3 regions of the Companilactobacillus sp. genome follow, and region 3 is predicted to be linked to each of the others. Evidence: riboswitches for the same ligand, from Rfam matches in the RefSeq annotation. Region 3 holds a riboswitch; each other region holds the start of a gene.
What was found. A riboswitch is a leader RNA that binds a small molecule or an ion and turns the genes downstream of it on or off. The one in region 3 is predicted to bind thiamine pyrophosphate.
Positions count from the first base shown of each region.

Region 1: another riboswitch for thiamine pyrophosphate. It lies ahead of thiM (hydroxyethylthiazole kinase); the one in region 3 lies ahead of LKF16_RS06540 (ECF transporter S component).
Region 2: another riboswitch for thiamine pyrophosphate. It lies ahead of thiW (energy coupling factor transporter S component ThiW); the one in region 3 lies ahead of LKF16_RS06540 (ECF transporter S component).

Region 1 covers NZ_JAKVLR010000001.1:2,265,889-2,273,426, reverse strand. Annotated here, with positions in the region: gene LKF16_RS10865 (SpaA isopeptide-forming pilin-related protein) at 1-18, opposite strand, end outside; gene LKF16_RS10860 (hypothetical protein) at 195-1,532, opposite strand; gene thiE (thiamine phosphate synthase) at 1,595-2,236, opposite strand; gene thiD (bifunctional hydroxymethylpyrimidine kinase/phosphomethylpyrimidine kinase) at 2,226-3,053, opposite strand; gene thiM (hydroxyethylthiazole kinase) at 3,046-3,846, opposite strand; TPP riboswitch at 3,915-4,016, opposite strand; gene ppsA (phosphoenolpyruvate synthase) at 4,151-6,550, opposite strand; gene LKF16_RS10835 (nuclease domain-containing protein) at 6,811-7,538, opposite strand, start outside.
Region 2 covers NZ_JAKVLR010000001.1:1,910,111-1,917,648, forward strand. Annotated here, with positions in the region: gene LKF16_RS09110 (arginase family protein) at 1-612, shown strand, start outside; gene LKF16_RS13100 (Lreu_0056 family protein) at 732-1,709, shown strand; gene LKF16_RS09120 (aldo/keto reductase) at 1,897-2,769, shown strand; gene LKF16_RS09125 (macro domain-containing protein) at 2,893-3,342, shown strand; gene thiE (thiamine phosphate synthase) at 3,379-3,987, opposite strand; gene LKF16_RS09135 (hydroxyethylthiazole kinase) at 3,980-4,822, opposite strand; gene thiW (energy coupling factor transporter S component ThiW) at 4,800-5,333, opposite strand; TPP riboswitch at 5,433-5,522, opposite strand; gene LKF16_RS09145 (alpha/beta hydrolase) at 5,675-6,427, shown strand; gene LKF16_RS09150 (hypothetical protein) at 6,503-6,745, shown strand; gene LKF16_RS09155 (hypothetical protein) at 6,777-7,538, opposite strand, start outside.
Region 3 covers NZ_JAKVLR010000001.1:1,333,519-1,341,056, reverse strand. Annotated here, with positions in the region: gene LKF16_RS06565 (shikimate dehydrogenase) at 1-380, shown strand, start outside; gene aroE (shikimate dehydrogenase) at 400-1,284, shown strand; gene LKF16_RS06555 (MFS transporter) at 1,286-2,515, shown strand; gene LKF16_RS06550 (energy-coupling factor transporter transmembrane component T family protein) at 2,850-3,506, opposite strand; gene LKF16_RS06545 (ABC transporter ATP-binding protein) at 3,490-4,926, opposite strand; gene LKF16_RS06540 (ECF transporter S component) at 4,936-5,526, opposite strand; TPP riboswitch at 5,638-5,727, opposite strand; gene LKF16_RS06535 (NADH-dependent flavin oxidoreductase) at 5,826-6,989, opposite strand; gene LKF16_RS06530 (winged helix-turn-helix transcriptional regulator) at 7,118-7,531, shown strand.

The DNA.
Region 1 (7,538 bases), 930 kb from region 3:
TTTCAATCTATTTCTCATGAACAATCACCTCCTCAATGATTGCGTAAATGTAAATATAGTCCTCGATTGATTCAACTATATTGTAGACGCGCAAAAGTAAAGAACGTTATCAATTAGTTCATGGAATATTTAATTTTTTTAACAAATGAATGTATACAAAAAGCTACCCAAAATTATTGGGTAGCTTAGAAAATTTATGATAATTGATTTTTTGGATAGAATTTCCAAATACAGTAGTAAGTAATACTTGAGATGACGAATATCTCTAGTGTGATCCCGGTATGCAATCCCGTAAGCATTGAATATGTCGCACCCTTTACGGTACTGTTGAAAAATGACAGAACGTTCAAGTTATTGAAGTAACTGAGAATATAAATAGCCGTCATGTAGATCAATTGTTGCGAGATGTTACCCACACTGGACAACTGATACTTGATCAAAAATGCTCTTTCTCCATCTAAATTAGGATGGCTATACAATGAGTTGTTTAAGATCACATTGTCGGCTCCGACAAAGATTGCACAGAATAACAGTCCAATAAAGTAAATTGGTGCAAAGTTGAACAATGACAAAAGAAGTCCAATCAGCAACAGCGGAAATCTCAACTCAACATGTTTTTTCAAGATCATTGGTCCTAATTCAAATCCCAATAAATAGATGACAAACACGATGACCATGGAATTGAAACCAAACCGTAGCGTGCTATCAAACGAAGAATATAGCAATAAAAAGTTCATGACGATCCCACGATTGATGGCACCAAGGCTTAATGGAAAAATTCGTTTATGCAGTCCTAGTTGGTAATAGATCAACATTCCAAAGACAATCGCTGCAAATATGCACATGATCAAGTCGACATAATGCGAGGTGGTCGTTAGTCGTGAATATCTGATTGAAAACATTAAGATAACTAAGATCGTTAAGTAAACCAAATTGAGGATCACTCGACTTGGCGAAACGAATTTCGCTTTGTAATCGTCGTTATGATAAAAGTCGATCTCTTGTTTCATGAAGACTCCACCGACCCAAGACAATAAGAACATGACCGCTAAAAAGGCAAACGCTAGCGCCATATCGTTGGTCTTCGTTGCCCACCAACTCACTAGCAATAAAATAAGTAGCGTTACGCCGGATGAAGCCAATTGCTTCTTATCCATGGAAAACTCATTATCAAGTTTTCCACGAGACCTCATCGTTAAAAAATAAGGCCAAGTCCAAGATGATGACAATCCTAAAAGAATTCCTCCAAGAACGCCGAAGAATGCTTGTCCAGAAAACATCAGTGCAATTGAACCGATTACCCCAAACAAGTTGGAAACATTGAGCATCGTTGAAGCTGACTTTTTAATCTGAGACGTCAACAACATTCCGATACATCTAAAGGTATAAAGCATCAAAAATGGCAGTGCAAAGACTGGCTCAGTTTTGTGTTGATTGTATAGCATTAATGCAAAGAAATATGGTATCGCTACGCCAGCGTTGGCCACTAAATTCAAGGCACCGCCGCCCAGCATTTCTAACGTTTTTCGCATATTGAACTCCTTACCCGTACTACTACAATTTAACCACGAAAAAAGCAGATGCACTAGGTATGCTAAGCAAATGCATTCAAAACATTCTTGATAGTTCGGTCGACATCGTTTGACTTCGTGACCAAAGAAATAAAAGCAGCACCGACTGCCCCATTGGGCTTCAGGTCGTAGACATTTTCATCGTCGATTCCACCAATGGCAACGAACGGCACCCGACTTACTTGAGACATTTCTTTCATCAGAGGTAACCCCATTGGAGCCACTGCATCATTTTTAGAAGAAGTTGGAAAAATTGGACCAGCACCGATATAGTCAATTCGATCAATCTTATTAGCTTGATGAACTTGTTCGACGGTTTGACAAGAGAGCCCAATGATCATTCCTGGAGCTGCTTCTTGAACAACTTTGGTGATCCGTTCGTCTTTTTGACCCACGTGAACACCGTCAGCGTTGAGTGCGTTGGCCATCTGAACATCATCATCAACGATAAATGGCACGTGGGTAGCTTTACAGATCTCCTGCAAACTTCTACCAAGGTCTAATCTTTGAGCATCAGTCAATTTTGAGTTTCCTTTATCTCGGTATTGAAACGCCGTGATGCCACTTTCAATACACTGTTCTAATAGCTTTTCAAAATCCTGACCTATTAAGTCCTGACTTCCACAGACAAAATAAGCCTTCAACATATCTGGATCAAACTTCATCTTTATCGTGCTCCTTATTATAAGCCCAATGATTTAATGGACCATGACCATGTCCCACTTGAATAGTATTTTTGATAGCTGCCTCGACAAAATCTTTACCAAATAAAATGGCATCCTTCATCGAATCGCCTAGTGCCAAGCGTGACACAATGGCTGAAGAAATTGTATCGCCAGTTCCGTGAGTTCTAACTGTGTGCACTCGTTTGGAATTCATCCAAAAACTGTCGCCATTTTCAAGCAAGACGATATCTCTAACCATTTCAGAATCGCCATGACCTCCTTTGATCAAGACGTTCTTGGCACCAAGCTTCTGAATTTTCTTGGCAGCAACTAGCATACCGCTTTGGCTTTCGATCTTTGAACCAATCAAAGCCTCAGCTTCAGGCATATTGGGCGTTACGAGCGTTGCTAATTTGATCAATTTAGTTTTGATCAGATCGATTCCCTCATCAGAAATCAGCTGGGCTCCACCTTTAGCAATCATAACTGGATCAAGCACAAATGGGCCAAAATCATATTTGTTCAAGTTGTTATACACTAATTCCACGTGCTCTGCATCTGCGAGCATCCCTGTCTTGCAAGCTTTGATCTCAAAGTCGTCATGGATCGAGTCAAACTGCTCGTTGATCATCTTTGGAGATAATGCTTGAAAATCTTGCACGCCAATTGTGTTTTGAGCGGTAACTGCAACTACGACAGCCGTTGAAAAAACACCACATTCTTGCATCGTTTTCATATCTGCCATGATTCCGGCACCACCACCACTGTCAGTTCCAGCAATCGTTAGCGTCTGAGGAAAACTATTTATATCATTCATCGTATTTACCCCATTTCTTCACATCTTCAACTGTAATGTTATAAAGTTGGTCGAGCAAACGTCCGCCAAATTCTGATGGTCCAATGTTAGGACTTTCCTTCATTACTAATTCACCAGAAAGACTAAATACCAGACTAGCCATCTTGGCAGCTTCAAAGTAATCATTATCAGAGACACCAGCAAATACCGCAATTATGCTGGATAGCATGTCACCAGTTCCCACTCGAGTCGTAAACATCTTGTGGCCGTTGTAGACATGGGCAATTGAGGTATCTGTAGCAATCGTGTCAGTCACACCAGTTACGACTGTAACGCAAGAGAACTTTTTGGCACAGTCTTTAGCGATCTCATCAACTGATTGGCTTTGTCCATCATCGATCGAATCAATTCCCTTAGCAGACCACGATGCACCCACTAAACTAGCAACTTCTCCAGCATTTCCACGAATGATCGTGGGTTTACCAGCTTGAAATAGTTCTTCAACAAAGTTCAAACGTTCAGGTACGGCTCCAATTCCCACGGGATCAAGGACAACTGGTTTGTTAAAATCATTGGCTAACTTGAGCAACGACTTGCTGAGTTCGTTTTGACGTTGGTCTAACGTCCCAATATTGATACAGATCCCGTTGGCAAATTGTGCCAAAGTCTTCAATTCTTGGTCATAGTTAGTCATTAATGGAGATGCACCAATGGCGCTGATTGCATTTGCAACGTCGCCTTGAGTTACTGAGTTTGCGATATTTAACACCATTGGATTATCAGTTCTTACCTTTTGTAATAAATCGATTTGCATGTTTTTCCTCCAGATTATAGAAAAAGCCACGGTTCTAATCGTAGGATTTAGAATCGTGGCTTACGTTTGCCCAGATTATCGCACTTTCCTACGCAAGCATTAACTTACAGGTTCAAAGGGATCAGGTATAGCCTATCTCAGTTTCTTTGGAAACACCCCTAGTGCTTATTTGGTTTAATTTAAGTCTAGCATATGGTCAAAAATATTTGTAGCGATATACATATCAACCAACCCGAGCTGTAAAAAATCAAAGAGAGCCAACTTTGACTAGTCAGTTCTCTCGATTTTTTACATTAATATTTGACTACCATTCATAGTCAGTTGGATCTTGCAAACCCCTGCCAGTTGCCTTGTCCAACATGATACGTTGTTCAAAGTGTGCGACATTGCGTTTTGTTTCCTTAACCATATCTGGGTTAACTGAAACGTAGTCGATACCGCTTCTGATCAAGAAGTCTGTAAATTCTGGATATTCTGAAGGAGCTTGACCACAAATTGAGACTGTCTTGCCATCTTTGTGAGCTGCCTTGATCAAGTGACGGATTGCACGTTTAACTGCTAAGTTACGTTCGTCAAACAATGGTGAAACTGTATCATTGTTACGATCGCATCCAAGGATCAACATTGCAAGGTCATTTGAACCAATTGAGTAGCCATCAACATATTGGTTAAATTGATCAGCCAGGATGATGTTTGATGGAATTTCAGCCATCATGTAGATCTTGAAGTCAGGACCACGAACTAAGCCTTGATCTTTAATAATTGTTGTAACTTTTCTAGCTTCTTCAACAGTTCTGACGAATGGAATCATAATGTTCAAATTCTTCAAACCGTATTCTTCACGAACTTTTTTAACAGCTTCCAATTCAAGCTTGAAGGCATTGATATATTTTGGATCGTAGTAACGTGAAGCGCCACGCCAACCTAATAAGTCAGCTGGTTCTTCTGGTTCATACTTGTCTCCACCTTTTAGATTACGATATTCGCTTGACTTGAAGTCTGAAAGACGTAATACCATTGGACGAGGGGCCATTGCACGAGCAACCTTAGAAATACCTGCCGATAGCATGTCGACAACTTTTTCAGGATGGCCTTGGTCAATGAGATATAGTGGGTGTTCATGGATAAATGTTGTCCACAAGAATTCCTCACGCATTAGACCAATACCGTCTGCTGGCAATGTCGAGTACTTCTCTGCCAAGTCAGGGTCACCTAAGTTCATCATGACACGTGTGGCTGTTGGAGCAAATGTTTCAGCAGCCACAACTTGGCCGCCTGCTTGTTCTGGAGCAGCTTTTTTAAGCATTGAAGAAACTTTACCTTCGTAAACTACACCATTTTTAGCATCAACTGTAACTACATCGCCAGTCTTGAATACGTCTGTAGCTGTGGCACCACGACTTTCAGTACCAACGATACATGGAATCTGCATTTCACGAGAAACGATAGCTGCGTGACAAGTCATACCACCATTATTAGTGATGATAGCTGCAGCTTTCTTCATTGCAGGTACCCAATCAGGAGATGTCATGACGGTTACCAGAACTTCGCCTTGTTTGAATTGATCGATATCCTTAGGATCATCGATTACGTGAACTGTACCGCTTGATAGTCCAGGACTTGCTGGCAATCCACGTACCATAACTTTAGCATCTGATTCTGATACCACGTTCTCATCCCCATCATCGTCGTTATTCTTATCCTTGTTACGTTGTGACCAAACAGTTTCTGGCCGTGCTTGAACGATCCACAAGCGGTTTGTATTGGAATCCAAAGCGAATTCCATGTCCATGTAGCAGCCGTAATGTTTTTCGATCTTCTTTACATAGCCAGCCAATTCGATTACTTGTTCATCAGTAATTGATTGTTTGTCTTGCAAATCTTCTGGAACTTTTTCTTCTTTAGTTCCACCGCCTGGAAGACGTGTTAATTCAACTGTTTGTTTAACAACATTTTTTTCAACGATCTTCATTGATTCCTTATCGACTACAAAGTGGTTAGGTGTAACTTTACCTAAAACGATATATTCACCTAATCCACGAATTGAATCGACAACAAGTTTTGTATCGTCACCATTTGCAACGTTAACAGAGAACATAACACCTGATGATTTTGAAAAGACCATCATTTGAATAGCTGCTGATAAAGCAACTTTTTCATATGGGAATTGTTGTTTATGACGATAGTAAGTTGCACGGTCAGTAAATAATGATGAATAGCATTGTTGAACACGATCTACAACGTCATCTGCTCCCTTGATGTTTAAATATGATTCCTGTTGTCCGGCAAATGATGCATCGGGTAGATCTTCAGCTGTAGCGGATGATCTGATGGCTACGAAAGGATCTGCTTGTCCAACTTTTTCAGACAATGAAGCATATGCATCCTTGATATCCTTTGCCAAATCATCTGGCATTTTAGCACCCACGATCAAATCACGGATCTGTTTACAAGTGTCGCGGAGTTGATCAGAATTTTCATAGTCTTGAAGACCATCTAACAACTCGTTAACTTTTTTGTTCAATCCTGTTGCTTCCATAAAATATCTATAGGCAGCAGCGGTTGTTGCATAACCATAGGGTACTGGTACATCCATTGAAGAAGTCATTTCTCCTAGTGAGGATGATTTACCACCCACTAAGTTAACATCTGATCGATGTAGTTCGTCGAACCATAAAACATTTGCTGTATTGCGGTCACTCATGATATTTCCCCCTTGTGATTTTAGATAAAATCTTGTCCGGATAAAACGTCGTTCGTTGTGAAAGCGATTACATTCACAATTTAATTGTAGACCATTGAGGGGAAAAAATTAAGGGGTAAAAAATTATTCCATATAGAAATTTTAATTTCGGTTGGTATATGTCATTTTTATGATATATTTTTAGGTTGGTTTGATTTTTTGGGATATTGGTATAGTAAAAAAGCCATGATTCTTAAAAACAGAATCATAGCTAATATTTTCTAAATTTTTTTCAGAGATTTAACACGTTCGTCAATTGCAGTATTGATACATTCGATGATATTGTGACCCTCAACACGATCCTCACTGCTAATTGGATCAACCTCGTTAGTTCGCTTAAATGGCTTTATGAATACATCTTTTTCTTTTTCCACCCAATCCATCTTACCTTTTAACCTCCCCCATACTTTCTTGGGAATATCAGGTAATAACGCATATACGCAAATAACGGTCTTTTCCTTTGAATCAAATTTTTTATTTCTTATAAAATCTTTATATGAAATCAATTGTCCCAAATTTGAAGAACCTTTTTCATATTTTGAAGAGCCATTTTCTTCCGTCGACTCGTTTACTTTTTTACCAAGTACTACTTGATAAATTGATCGATACTTTGTATCTAAAATAATTGATCCAACGTAATTATCCTTGACTTTGATATCAATTCTGATGTCAGGATAATTGTGTTTGCTACTGGCGGTAAAATTTGGCACTGAATTATTTTCTATTCTCTGATTATAAGTAATTTTAAGCAAATAGTGTTTTTCAGGATTTTCAATCGTGATGTTGGCACCGTCTGTGAAACGTTGAATGGAATCATATCTATTCCCTAAATCCCAATCTTCAACAATGTTATAACCGTCACTTAAGAAAAGATCCACCAAAGTCAAACATGACCAAATTTCATAGATTTCATGTGTTGGTTTCCAATTGATCCTATTGGTCTCAGTTA
Region 2 (7,538 bases), 580 kb from region 3:
AAAATTATTACGCTGGGTGGAAATTGCATGGTCTCACAAGCACCGTTTTCATATTTGCACGACAAGTATGGCGACGATTTGGGCGTGATTTGGATCGATGCTCATCCTGATATTTCCAATCCTCAAATTTTTCCAAATGAACATGCCATGGTTTTGGCGAACTTGATGGGCAAGGGCGATCCCGCAGTGTCTAAGATAGTAAAAAATTCAATTTCCAGTGATTCAATTTTGTATGTTGGCTTACAAGAACCTACAGATGATGAGAAGAAATTGCTGCCCGAATTGGGATTAAAGTATCAAGTTGAGGACAACAATCAGGTCGATATTCAAAAAATTCAAGCGTGGATCAATCAACATCATTTTTCAAAGATTGCAATTCACTTTGACATCGATGTCCTAGATAGAAATCTCTTTTTTGACCAATACTTTGATGAACCAGGTGTCACAGACTATGAAGTGTCCGGCGGAAAGCTTGATCCAGACAAGGCAATTACAATTCTCAATCAACTTGGATCTGACAATGATTTAGTGGGATTGACGATTGCCGAATATTTGCCATGGAGTGCTTTGAAATTACGCAAATTAATGGAGAACATCTCTATATTTAATTAAATTGTTGAATCATTTTGATGAACGCCTTTTTATATAAATATATTTATATTGTGAACTGAAAACTTTTGGCATAAACTTTAACTGTAGCAATTCAAAATACTGAGGGGACAGTTAATAGTATGAAAATTAGGGGATTAAGTTTAATCACACTTTTTGCAACAGGTGTATTGCTGTTATCTGGTTGTGGAAATCACAACTCGAATTCAAGCAGCAGTCCACAGACCAAAACGTCAGTTAGCAAGAGTTCTAAGAGCTCATCAGACAAGGATTCAAAGGCTCTTTGGAATGATTCAAAAGATGCACAGTTAAAGAAATTTATCGATGATTGGGCACCAACAATGCACCAGTCTTATCAAAAATTTGACGGAGAGCATACGATCAAAACATCGACTGGTATGGTTTATCCAGACGACTTGACCAAAGTTAGCGTCGATGGCTCAAATTCCTCAATTGGTTGGAGCAAGTCAGGTAAGGGCCACTATGCTTACAACGTAGTTGCCATTTATAATTACAACGGTTCACCAAACCACATCACATATTTCTTCGCCTTCCACGATGGCCAACCAGTCGCATTAGTTGACCAAAGTAGCGGTGGTACACCAGATCTAACACCAACTAAGAATAATGATGTGCAATCAACATTTGAAAGTATTGCAGGTGGAAGCAGTGCAAGTTCAAGTAGTAGTGCATCGGCAAATAATTCTAATGAAAACACTGGTAGTAGCGAAAAGAAGAATAGTTCTGACTCTGTTGTTACCGATAACGATACCATTGCCGTTATGGTCTATGAAAAGGGATTTAATGTTGAAGATGATCTTGCAAATATTCCAATTACCATTGGAGTAAACAAGGAAATGGGTAGATATGTCCTTGGAAGTGGCGGAACTGGTGCGACAACAATGACTTATTCAGCAAGTGGAAGTACTATTACGTATTGGACAAATGATTACGAGAATAGAAATTCTACTGGTGGTCCTGGTGAGAAGGAACATACAACAACAGTTCAAGAATTACAAAGGGAATTTTATGCAACCTCAAGTCAAAAGCAAGCAGTCAATGATGCTGCGTCAAGAATAAAACATATGTCTGATTTTTAGAAAACAACAAATATAATAATGGTATTGATTGTTTTCTAACTACCTATAACACTGATATTTAATTCGATTCATCAACATTCCATATAGCAAATGTTTGTATTCAATATAAAAAAGAACTAGTTTATCCATGTAAAAAATAACTATAAATTTTTTACATGGATTTTTTTTACAAGGAGTGTATACATATATGGATGAAATTAGCGCAACTAAAGCAGGTACATATGAATTTGACAAGGACTTCGTTGTTAACCGTCTAGGCTATGGTACGATGCAACTTACAGGCCCTGGCACTTGGGGTCCTTACAAGGACGGTGACCAAGCGGTCGACGTGATCAAGCATGCATTTGATCTAGGTGTCAACTTTGTTGATACAGCTGACTCTTATGGCCCTTGGAATGCGGATAATTATTTGGCAAAAGCTTTGAAAGAATATCCGGATTCAGACAAGATCTTTATTTCTGATAAGGTCGGTCAAGTTCGTGTTGGACCTAATGGTTGGGTACCAGTTGGTGCACCCGCATTTCTCCGTCAAGAAGTAGAACTTTCATTACGTAAATTTAATCGTGATCATGAAGACTTGTTGTTCTTGCATAGAATCGATTCACATTATCCAATCGAGGACCAAATCGGCGAATTGAAGAAGATGCAAGATGAGGGCAAGATTAAGCATATTGGTATCAGTCAAGTAACTATGGATGAATTGAAGTCGGCACAAAAGGTTGCCAAAATTGATGCCGTTGAAAACATGTATAACGTTGGACATCATACTGGCGACGATGCAATTGTCGATTATTGCAAGGAACAAGGAATTGCCTTCTTGCCTTGGTTCCCTCTAGATACTGGTAATTTGGCAAAACCAGACAGTCCATTGAACAGTATTGCTGAAAAATATGGCGTCAGTTCTGCTCAAATTGCTTTGGCATGGCTGTTGAAGCGTTCAGACAATATCTTGCCAATTCCAGGTACTAGTTCGGTTGAACATTTGAAGGACAATGTTAGTGCAGCCAATGTTCAATTAAGCGATGAGGATTTTAACAAGTTATCTGGCTTACAAAAATAATAAGGATTAAATATTGAGGTGCGTCCCGATAGGATGCATCTTTTTTTTGAAAAAATTTTGGAAATGGAATACGTAATTTAACTGTGTAATAAACAAATAGTTTTAATAAAAATGGAGGAAAATATGCCGCTAGAATATGTTGATCAAAATTTACTCGATAGTCCAGCACAAGTTATAGTCAACACAGTTAATACTGTTGGTGTCATGGGCAAGGGAATTGCATTGGAATGTAAAAAAACGTATCCAGATATGTTCACTAAATATAAGCAATACTGTGAAGATGGAAGCCTGACTGTGGGCAAGTTGTATCTTTATAAATCTGATGACAAGTGGATCTTAAATTTCCCAACGAAAAAGAATTGGCGCAGTAAATCTAAAATCAAATACTTGGAACTAGGTTTGCAAAAATTTGTCGAGACTTATAAACAAAAAGAGATAGAGTCGATTTCCTTTCCACAATTAGGTGCCGGAAATGGTGGCCTCAATTGGGATAAACAAGTTAAACCCTTAATGGAAAAGTATTTGGCAGACTTACCGATCAAAGTTTATATTCATATTTATCAGGAGAAATAATAAAAGGTGTGACCTACAATTGGCCACACCTTTGCTCTATCGATTTAATAATTCTTGAACAGTTTCTTCAACGTTATCAACCTTCATAATTCCACTAACCACTGCCACTCCAGCAATGGGGATGTCATGAAAGGCTTGCACATTAGTAGTCTTGATCCCGCCGATGGCAACGACAGGGATGTTGACGTTTTGTGCAATTTCATTGAGGGTTGTTATTTCAGTATGTTTAGTGATGACCTTAGTTTGTGTCGGAAAGATGGCTCCAGTTCCTAAATAATCAGCTCCTAGTTGTTCAGCTTTTTTAGCACGTGCTAAAGTTTTGGCCGAAACACCTAGAATTTTATTTGGACCGAGTAACTTTCGAGAAATTCCAATTGGCATTTCGTTGTCTCCAATGTGTACTCCTGAGGCATCGACTGCTAAACAAATATCAATCCGATCGTCAATTATCAGGGGGATTTGATAAGAATCGGTAATTTGTTTAACTTTTAAGGCTAATTCAAAAATTTCTCTAGTGGTCGCATTTTTCTCTCGCAATTGGACCATTGTCACGCCAGCACGACAAGCTTCATTGATGATCCGTAAAAATTTTTCATCAGAATAATCGTATCGAGCAGTGACTAAATAAAGACTCAGATCAAGCATGGACTGCACCTCTGATTGCTTCAAACCAATAGTCATTGTTCATTAAAAGAGATAGTTGATTGAGAGTTTGTTGACGGAAGTCAGCCAAGCCCTCGGTGATTTGACTGGCATTTTCCGCACAGATATTAAGATAACTGATGGCACTGATTCCAGCCGCCAATCCTTCGTGATTGTTCTTGATCAAGGCTGCCATCATTGCACCAACGATATCTCCAGTACCAGTAAAACGGTCGAGTTCCGGGACACCGTTATGTAGCTCAAAGCAACTGCCGTCGCAAACGACCAAATCAGTTTCACCAGTAGCAATAAAAGTAGTTTCTGGATGACGACTAGCCAGACCTTTCATGGCGTGCAACAGTTCGTCAATTGCAGCATCTGCCTGGTCTTCAATTGAGGCATCGACGCCGCGTGCTTCACTATCTAAGTTGCAAAAAGCTCTCATTTCAGAAGTATTTCCCTTAATGATCGTTGGAGCCAGTTCCGATAGTTTAAATGCCAAATTGTATCTAATTGTAGAAGATGCAATTCCCACTAGATCAACAACAAAGGGCGTATCGGTCTCATCTGCCATTTTTCCAGCTTGAAAAAGTGTCTCCTCTCGTTCTGGTGAAATGTGTCCTAGATTCAAAAATAGGCTATCAGTTTGGCTGAAAAAGTCTGAAAATTCACGGGTGTCAGAAGCCATTACTGGTTTAGCATTGATATATAACAAGGCATTAGCGACTGACTCTTCAGTGATCTCGTTGGTAATGCAGTGAACTAATGTTGCATTTTGAATTGGAAAGCTGTCTTTAACAAATTGAGTAAAAAAGTTATTTCGACTGTAATTTTCCATGTTTGGCCTCTTGGAATAAGGATTGAACACGTAGGAATGTACGCGTGTCTTTTAACTTGTACAAAACTAGAAACGCAATGATCGAACCAGAGATTGCACCACCAAAGAATCTTGGTGTATATAAGAACCAATACATACCGTTTGAATTGCCAGTGAACCATACCATGACAGGGAATGATGCCAATGAACCAATCAAACCGGTTCCGATGATTTCTCCGAGCATTGCACCCCAAATCTTATGAGTATAGCGATAGCCGATCCCAGCCAATAGGGCTCCAAAGAAGGCACCGGTTAAGGCTAGTGGTGGGATTCCCATCATCGTCATACGGATAATGGCACAAACTAATGCCATGATAGCTACATAATAAGGTCCTAACATGGCAGCACCAATGACGTTTAAAACACTAGACATAGGTGCCATACCTTCGATTCGAAAAATTGGAGAAAGTACAACATCCAAAGCAATCATCATTGCCAGGATAGTTAACTTTTGAGTCTTGGAAGAATTGATCATAAGAAACTCCTTAATAAAATTTTGAATCGAAAATTCGGGGAGCTTGACCAATAAAAAATGCCTGTCATTAATCTAATGACGGGCACAAAAAGACCATAAAATGGTTTCACATTTTCCTTCGCCGGTGTTGGCCGTGTCAGGTTCAATGGGTATAATCTCAGCGTTTGTGCACCCCAAATGTTTCGTATTCAATTGTGATTTCAGTATAGCATAAATTTTGTATATCTCATGACATTTCCACACTTATTAAAAACTTGTTAGGTTTGATATTAATAAGTTGATTCTCATATTATAATGGAATCATAGAGAACGCTTACAATCACATGAGGATGGTAAAAATGAAAGTAGAAATAACTAGAGACGGATTAACGTTACGCGGAATTTTTAATAAACCAGATACTGACAAGTTTGATTTGGTGATTCTAATGCACGGTTTCATGGGCAATAAAGGTGATTTCCCTAGTACTTTGTTGTATCAATTAGCCGAAAGTTTCGAAGACAAAGGTATGGCAACTTTGCGTTGCGACTTTGATGGACATGGCCAAAGCGACGGCCGCTTCCAAGATATGACGGTCATGAGTGAATTGGCTGATGCTCAAGCAATTTATGAATACGCCCAAAAAGTCGAAGGCGTGCAAAATATTTATTTAGTCGGTCACTCTCAAGGTGGCGTCGTCGCAAGTATGTTTGCCGGCTACTATCCAGATAAGGTCGCAAAATTGATTTTGCTCTCACCAGCAGCAACGCTTAAATCTGATGCCGAAAAGGGCGAAGTACTGGGAGTTAAGTACGACCCGGTCAATGTTCCAGACGAATTGCATGACTTTGGCAGCAAGGTCGTTGGTGGATTTTACCTGCGTACAAACAAGAGCTTGCCGATTTATGAAGTTTCAAAGCTGTATCAGGGGCCAGTTTGTCTGATCCATGGGACTGATGATAAGATTGTCGATCCAAGTGCTTCTGAAAAATATGACGAGATCTATCAAAACAGTACCCTGCATCTGTTGCCACAAGGAGACCACGTCTACACCGTTGGCAATAGCCAGCAAAGAGCAGTGAAAATCGCGACTGACTTTTTGCTAAAGAATTAAACAATTCAATTATTTTTAGTTATTCGATAATCAAATTATAATGACTTTGAAGTCAATAAAAGGAGATGTCTAATCATGATGGGTTCAACATTTTGTTCAGGTTTATTCGGTTCTGGAATGGGCTTCATGGGCGGTGGAATGTTTATCACCGGTCTAGCAGTATTAATGATCATCTTTGCGTTCGTCTACTTTTTCAGTGGCGATCATACTAAGTTAGCTAAACAAAAGAATGCCTTAGAAATTTTAAAAGAAGAATATGCTAAGGGTAATATGACCGACGACGAGTATCAAAGACGCAAGCATAATTTAGAAGGTTAAAAAAATGGAATACCAGCTGGTATTCCATTTTTTATTTCTTATTATCTTGTTGAGTTGAGTGCCAAAAGACGGCGCCAAACCAGAAGATCCCGAGAATCAATAAGATGATTGCAATCGTTGAAACTTGTTTAATAACGTAATAAGGCAAGCCAAAAGTTTTGATGATGTTCAATAGGGTGATGATCAAAATTACTGGCATTGCGGCAATCAGAATCTGTTCGTAAGTATCTGGTAAAAAGTAGATTCCAACCAAGCAGGCAACAATCACGATAACATTGACGAAGACGATACCGCCATTGTTGATGCTGAAACTCATAAATGATGGCGTGATGAATAAAATTCCGGCGAAGATAGCAATCACCACGACTCCAAAAATCCCGGCAGCGGTATATTCGATTTTTTTATTGTCGAATAGCTTGCGATAGGTAGTTTGGTGAACGAACCACATCATACCAGCGGTTAAGGCAATCATGAAGACACCGTTTAAGATAAATGGCATTAGATTGATCTCGTGATTAGAACTGCTGAATTGCGTGATCAGAGTCCAGATAACACTGATACCAAAGAGCAGGCCAATGAATTTAACACGTTCAAAAAGGCTGATCTTAGTATAGTTAGCAATCAATTCGTCGGCGACTTCAGATGGATTTTTCCCCAGATATTCTTCGGCATTTTTATAATCTTTTTGCGCATCAATGATGTCCTTGAGAATTTCCAGCAAGCTACTTTCGACTTCGTTGTCGTCATAGAAAAATCCTGCTGACCTAACGTAGATCAGTAATTTTTCATAATA
Region 3 (7,538 bases):
CTAAGAACAAGATCAACGAGGCTAAACCAGAAGTTGAGGTTAATGTTTATCCCTTAGCTGACCAAGAAAAATTGAAGTCAGAAATTGTTGATGCTGATATTTTAGTGAATGCAACTATCGTTGGAATGAAGCCACTAGATGGTCAATCATTAGTAGATAAAAGTTTTTTGAGAAAAGATTTGGTGGTTGCGGATACTGTCTACAATCCATTGAAGACTAAATTGATCGAAGATGCTGAGAGTTTAGGCTGCACAACAGCACCAGGAAAAGGGATGTTGTTGTGGCAAGGAGCTGCCGCATACACACTATTTACTGGCAAAGAAATGCCAACTGCAGAATATCAGGCTTATGAAGCTGAACAAGCTAAGGTAAAGCAATAAACGAAGGGAAGTTTTGAACATGGAGTCTAGAATTGATGGACATACGATTATGTTAGGTCTGCTCGGTTCTCCGGTCGGACATTCTGGTTCTCCGGCTATGTACAATTACAGTTTTGAACAAGCAGGAATCAATTACGCTTATCTTGCTTTTGACATTCAAGAAAATCAAATGGAACAAGCTTTAACAGAGATGAAAGTTTTGAACATGCGTGGAGCTAACGTGACAATGCCTTGTAAAAAAGCTGCTGCGCAGTTGGTTGATGACTTGTCGCCAGCCGCTAGATTGATTGGCGCTGTTAATACGATTGTTAACGACGATGGTAAGTTAACTGGCTATAACACCGATGGTGCAGGCTATGTTGAAAACCTGCGTCAGCACGGAGTTGCACCTGAAGATGCAGTTGTAACTTTGTTAGGAGCCGGTGGAGCAAGTACTGCAATTGCCGTTCAATTAGCATTAGATGGCGCTAAGGAGATTCATATTTTTAACCCAAAAGACGCTTTTTATAAAAATGCGGAATTAACTGCGGAGAAGATTTCCAAAGAAGTTTCAAGTTGTAAAGTTACCGTCGGCGATATTAATAGCCAAAAGGAATTGAACGAATCCATCCAACGGAGCAATATTTTAGCAAATGCTACCAAGGCTGGTATGGCACCAAACTTCAGCCAAACTAACATCACGGATGCTTCAGTTTATCGTCCAGATCTAGTAGTAACGGATACAGTCTATAATCCTGAAGTTACACAAATGCTAGCTGATGCCAAAGAACATGGCAGTACCACGATTGGTGGCAAAGGGATGCTGTTGTGGCAAGGAGCCGCAGCGTTCAAGCTATACACTGGAAAAACAATGCCAGTAAAACAAGTTCAACAACTATTCTTCTCAAATAGTGGAGGAAACTAAGATGGTTAACAGTCAGAAGAAGTATTACCCAACTGCTTTTGCACTATATTTTGCTTATTTTATTTTAGGAATTGCATTATCGATCATGGGTCAATTCAAACCTGAATTTGCCCAAGCTTGGGGAGCAACTCGCTTACCAAGTGGTGCCATTGATGAATCGATGGTCGTTTCAGTCATTGCCGCTTATGGTTTAGGGCGTTTAATTGCTTATCCGTTTGCTGGACCAGTTTCAGATAAGATAGGAAGAAGAGTGAGTGGATTTATCGGAATCGCTCTATACGCAATATTCTTCTTTGGAATCATCAACGTTCATTCAATGTGGATCGCATACGGAATGGGTGTGTTGAATGGTGTAGCAAATTCATTTCTTGATACTTGTATTTCACCAAGTGTCATGGAAATTTTTCCAAAGTCAGCATCAATCGCTAACTTGTTCACCAAATTTGCCATCACTATCGCACAATTCTTGTTGCCATTTGCAATTGGTTTAGTCGCAAGTGCCCACATGTCTTATAAAGTTATTTTCATTTTCTGTGGAGTAGTCATGGTGATCGATGCAATTTTAATTCTCATCTTGCCATTCCCACAACAAAATGTTGTGAATGTTCAAGATGATACTAAAAAAGCCAAACAGTCTAAGATACATTTTTCAGGAGCTGCAATTGCTTCGATCCTGATTGGCTTTACTAGTTCCACAACATTTATGATCTGGTTGAACTGTAATCAGGAATTAGGGAAGAGTTACGGAATCAGTGACCCGAGTGTTCTGCAATCATTTTATGCAGTCGGAGCAACGATTGCCGTCTTGTTAACTGCTCAATTAATTCATAAGGGAATCAAGGAGACAACAATCTTGATCCTGTATCCAAGTATCTCAGTCGTCATGCTTTTATTATGTTATCTAATTGAAAGTCCGTTTATTTTATATGTCGGAAGTTTTGTAATTGGCTACGCAGCTGCCGGAGGAGTTCTTCAATTAGCAACTTCAACAACAATCAGCTTTTTCCCAAGTAATAAAGGATTAGCTACTTCATTAGTTATGATTGCATCTGCAATTGCCAATTACGCAGTGCTATCAACAGCTGCATATTTGACAAAAGTAACCGGAACAGACGCACCAAGAATGATCATTATTTTAAACGTGATCATCACAATAATCGGAATAGGACTGGCAATAATAGTAAAACGCCACAAAAGCGAACCAGCAGTAGTCGCAAGCCCTGAAAATTAATTCGAAAGTACATTATCTCCAATAAGATCACAATAGGTTTGGAACTAGGTAATTCCAGTTTATTGAGGAACTGCAAGCATACCTTCTTTCAACCTACGAAGAGATTTTGACTTAATTCTATTTAGACGGAAGACGAAAATCGATGCCCGGCTCAGTAGGAAAATAAATAATGGAACGTACGTCGCCTTTGGTGCGTGCGCAACCGTTTAAAATGTTGGCTACGCCAACGAACCAATCAAGGATGCCAGACGAAAGGCAATCGATTTTCGTCTGGAGTCGGCAGTAAACTTCAATCAAAAAAGCCAGTAATCAGACAATCCTGATTACTGACTTTTTAGGTTAAGTGACTAAATGCCAAAAATTGTAAACTAATTATTAATACAACAGCTAAAACCCAATTCCAAGCTGGAATCGGATAAACATCGTAATGACTGCGATCGGAATACTCGCTAAAACCATGCGATTGCATCGCTTGTGACAAATTATCCGACCAACGCAACGATATCAAAATTGATTTGAAGAATAATTCTGGTGACCAAACATGCAGTACCTCGCCTCGCATCATCGCAGCAGTCTTCATTTGCTTAACTGTTTGAACAACTCGAGGAGCAAAGTTGAATGCACCCAGAGTTCCGTAAACGAACTTGGAAGGAATGTGACAATTTTGTTCTAGGGAGCCAAGTAAATCGTCAACGTCAACAGTAAAGGAAAGGATACCGCCTAAGAAAATGTAGGCGTAAATTCTGGTCGATAGCAACCAAGCACTGTGCATCGAATCTCCAGATCCATGCATGTAAAACGAGAACCAAGTACCAAATACTGGAATGATCGGTACGATCAATAACCAGAGTAACTTTTTAAAGCTCATTCTTTTTGCCAATAAGTAGATAAAACCAACTGCAGCAATAATGATGTTGGCATAAATACTTTGCATAAAGGCAATTTCAAAACTAAAAATCAAAACTAAAGCCAGCTTAAGAGATGGATTCATAATTAAGCACCTCCGTATACTGTAGATTTAGGTCTGATAGTTGTAGATGATAATCAAAATATTCTTGTAGACCACCTAATTGATGGCTGATCATAATAATAGTTTGATTTTGTTTCTGAGATAATTCCTTGATCATTTCCATGACCACATGGGTGGAATCAATATCTAAGCCAGCCAAAGGTTCATCGAACAACAGCACAGGGTCGCCCAGAATCAACATTTCAAAAATCTGAAGTTTCTTCTTTTGACCGCCGGACAATTGATAAACGATTTGGTCCTTTAATTGGTCCAGATGGAGCTTTTGCAAGTATTGGTCGACTGTCTCAGCGGTCCAATAATCCTGATAATTAGTATGTTTTAAGCTCAGCTCGATTTCTTCTTGAACCGTCAATTTCAAATACTGCATTTTAGCATCTTGAAAAATCAGGCCAACTTCTCGAGCGTATTTTCGTTGTTTATACTTTTGAATGTCTTTGTTCTGATAAGTTATCGTACCTTTATAATCGTGCAATCTAGTCAAGGCAGAGAAGAAGGTTGATTTACCAGAGCCATTTTCACCAGTTAATAAAATCATTTTTCCCTTGGGAATCCCTAGAGTAGAATCTTTGATCAGATCCTTTGGTCCATTGATCAACTCTAAATCATCGATTCGAATCAAAGAGTTTCCCACTCGTTGATCGGGAAGAGAAAAAGTCAGTTGTTGATTTTCGCGGTGATATTTAGCGAAGACTTGACTAGGGTCGTCAACTAAAACCACTGATTGGTTTTGAAAATGATATAAGTGATCGATCAAATTTTGGTAGCCGATCAAATCGTGATCAGTAATCAAAATAGTCTTATGATCGTGTACCTGAAGGTCTTTTAACAATTCCAATAATTGAGCCCGTGATTTTGTATCAACTGAAGCAAAAGGTTCGTCCAGAATGATCACGTCACTGTTCATGGCAATTGTGATCGCTAAAGAAACCTTCTGAAGTTCTCCACCAGACAAGGTATCCAAATGGCGGTCGATCAGGTTAAAAATTCCGATACGTTTTAACGAAGTCTCGACGATACGATCGATTTTTTCACGATCAATACCAAGGTTTTCCAATGTGAAAATGAATTCGCGACGTACAGTCTTCATCGAAAATTGGTCGACTGGATCTTGGAAAAGGATGGAAATAGCACTAGCAACGTCTTGGGTATTCCACTCAGCAGTACTCTTGCCATCAAAGTACATTTCGCCACTCAAAACGTGTCCAGCATATTCTGGATAAAGGCCGGCCATGATCCGCATCAATGTGGATTTACCACATCCAGAAGGGCCATATAAAACGTTAAAAGACTCGGCATCAAGCGAAAAATCGAGATCCTTAATGATGTCTTTACCATCTTTAGTGTATCGAAAAGTTAAATTCTTTATTGCAATTTTGTCCATAAGCAGCTCCTAGTCACGATTCAAGATACCAGATTTTTCAACAAGTTTGTTGATCCAGTAGACTAAGACGCCGGCAAAGAAACCAATTGAAATAAAACGAACGACGAATAATAGCAGTAAAAATCCGATATTGTATTTAGCATAACCTTCGTTGATCAAACTCCAACCGAAAGTGATGATCGTACCTGTGATTGTTGATAACAATAAGCCTAATTTATCAAAGCGTTTGTAACCAGTTAGGGCAAAGCCAAGTCCGTTACCAGCACCTTGAATCAATCCAGAGATCAAAGTAGCAGCACCCCATTGACCACCTAAGATCATTTCTACGAAACTACCTAATAACTCACCTAAAGTACTGGCGCCAAGTTTGTGTGTCAACATGGCAGCAAGTGGTCCGGCAATCATCCAAAGGCCTAGCAATAAGTCGTTGGCAACTGGTCCCATACCGATAGCGGCAAGTCCAGCAGCTAAAAAGTTGTAGGAAAGACTAGTACCAAAGAAAATCGCACCACAAAATACACCTGTTAAGGCAATAAATGCGACGTCACGCAATTTGTAACTCATAAATGAGCTTGAAGCGTTAGTGCTTTGTTTGTTCATCATAATAAATCTGTCCCCTCAAAAAAGTTTTGTTCAGCTTCTTGAAAGAATATAACCACGAGGTAAAAAAAGACCAACTATTCATGTAAGTGTACAGAAATAGTTGGCCTTTAAATTTATCCAATATCTTCCTACACTAATATTAATTAGATCAGGTTCAATGGGTTTGATCTCAGCTTTTCAGCACCCCAGATATATTGCTTTTAAGAATCAATGATAACAAACCAAGCTTATCATTGAGCTCATGGTGTGTAAAGCAAGGATAATTAATATTATTGTAGAGAAATTTTTTTAAAAAATTATTTAAAAACTGTCGAGAAAGCTTCATCGTCGTTATTGTTCTTTTCACCTTCAAAACCTAGATCTTGTCCCATCAAACCAAGGAAACTCATTAAGGCTGGATTAAGCCCGATTTCATCAAGAGATTCACGATTGATCGTGTATCTAATGGTGTCTTCAGCACCAGATTGCACCTTTTCAATCCACTTAGGTTCACGTAAGTATTCACGTCCTATAGCAACGAAATCAATGCCGGCATCCATCACTTTTTCAGCATCTGCTGGGGTATTCACTGAACCCACTGAGATCAAAGGTAAACGTCCGTTGACTTTTTCTTTAATACGGAGAATTGTTGGAGTTGTGTCAGAAGAATCATTTAGTGAAGCTCTCCAAGCATTACCCATTGAAATATGTAAGTAGTCGATTGGTTGATCTGCTAACTTATCAATAAATTGAAGTGTGTCATCGATTCGAATTCCAGGGTTTTCGATTTCTTCAGGAGATATACGGTAACCAACAATAAAATCTTTATTGGCGTATTTATCAACGGCAGCTTTCACCGACTTAATAACTTCTAAACCAAAAGTCATACGTTTGTTGACATCTCCTCCCCATTTGTCAGTACGTTTGTTGGAATGTGGTGAGAAGAATTGTTGAATCAAGTATGTATTTGCACCGTGTATTTCTACACCATCAAATCCTGCTTGAATAGCACGCCGAGTTGCTTCACCGAAATCTTTTACGATATTTTCAATCTCATCGCTTGATAATTCGCGAGGAACTTCGTAACCTTCACGAGGAGCAGCTACCGCACTGGCACTGACTGGTTGAGTTCCACGTAGGATTGCCGTGTTAGACATTCTACCTGCATCAAAGATTTGTAAGATTGCCTTAGTACCATTTTTCTTCATGGTATCGGCTAGTTTTGTAAGGCTAGGGATGAAGTGGTCATGCGCTGCAGAAAGTTCACCCTCGAATCCTTTACCATTATCAGTAACAAATGCTACCGGACTGATGAACATGCCAACGCCACCAGAACGCATCCCCATGTAGTACAATTCATCGCGAGAGACAGTTCCATCTTCTAAGCTTGATTGTTCTGTCATTGGTGGAATAACGACACGATTCTTGATTTTAGCTCCATTTTTGAAAGTATAAGGTTGTAAAAATTTATATTCGGTCATATTTGTAAACCCCTTTTGTTTGTGATATCTTTTACAAAATTAGTATAATGTTAAGGGTTACATTTTTATAGAAGGCACTTTTTTGTAGACTAGTTACTTTAAAGTAGATTTTGTGAGGACATGGGAATATGGATAATAAAAATAATTACCACATGGGCATAAACTTAGTTTTGAAAATTATTGATGGGAAATGGAAACCATCAATAATTTGTGCATTAGGTCTCAAGGAAAGGCGATACAACGAATTATTGCGATACGAGTGCGAAGTAAATAATACCGAAATTTCTAAAAAGGTTATGTCCGAACAACTCAAACAATTAGAAGATGATCAAATTGTGGAACGGACTAGTTTCGGAACAGTTCCACCTAAAGTGGTTTATTCATTAACAGAATATGGTCAAGAATTACGTGGCATGATGATCGAAATGTCAAAATTTGGCGAAGATATCGCCAAAGAACTTCAATCTGACGATGACCCAATTACTTTTGATTATTCATACAGAGAAATCAATCCTGATGCGTATGCTGCTAAACAAGCTTAGTCATGCT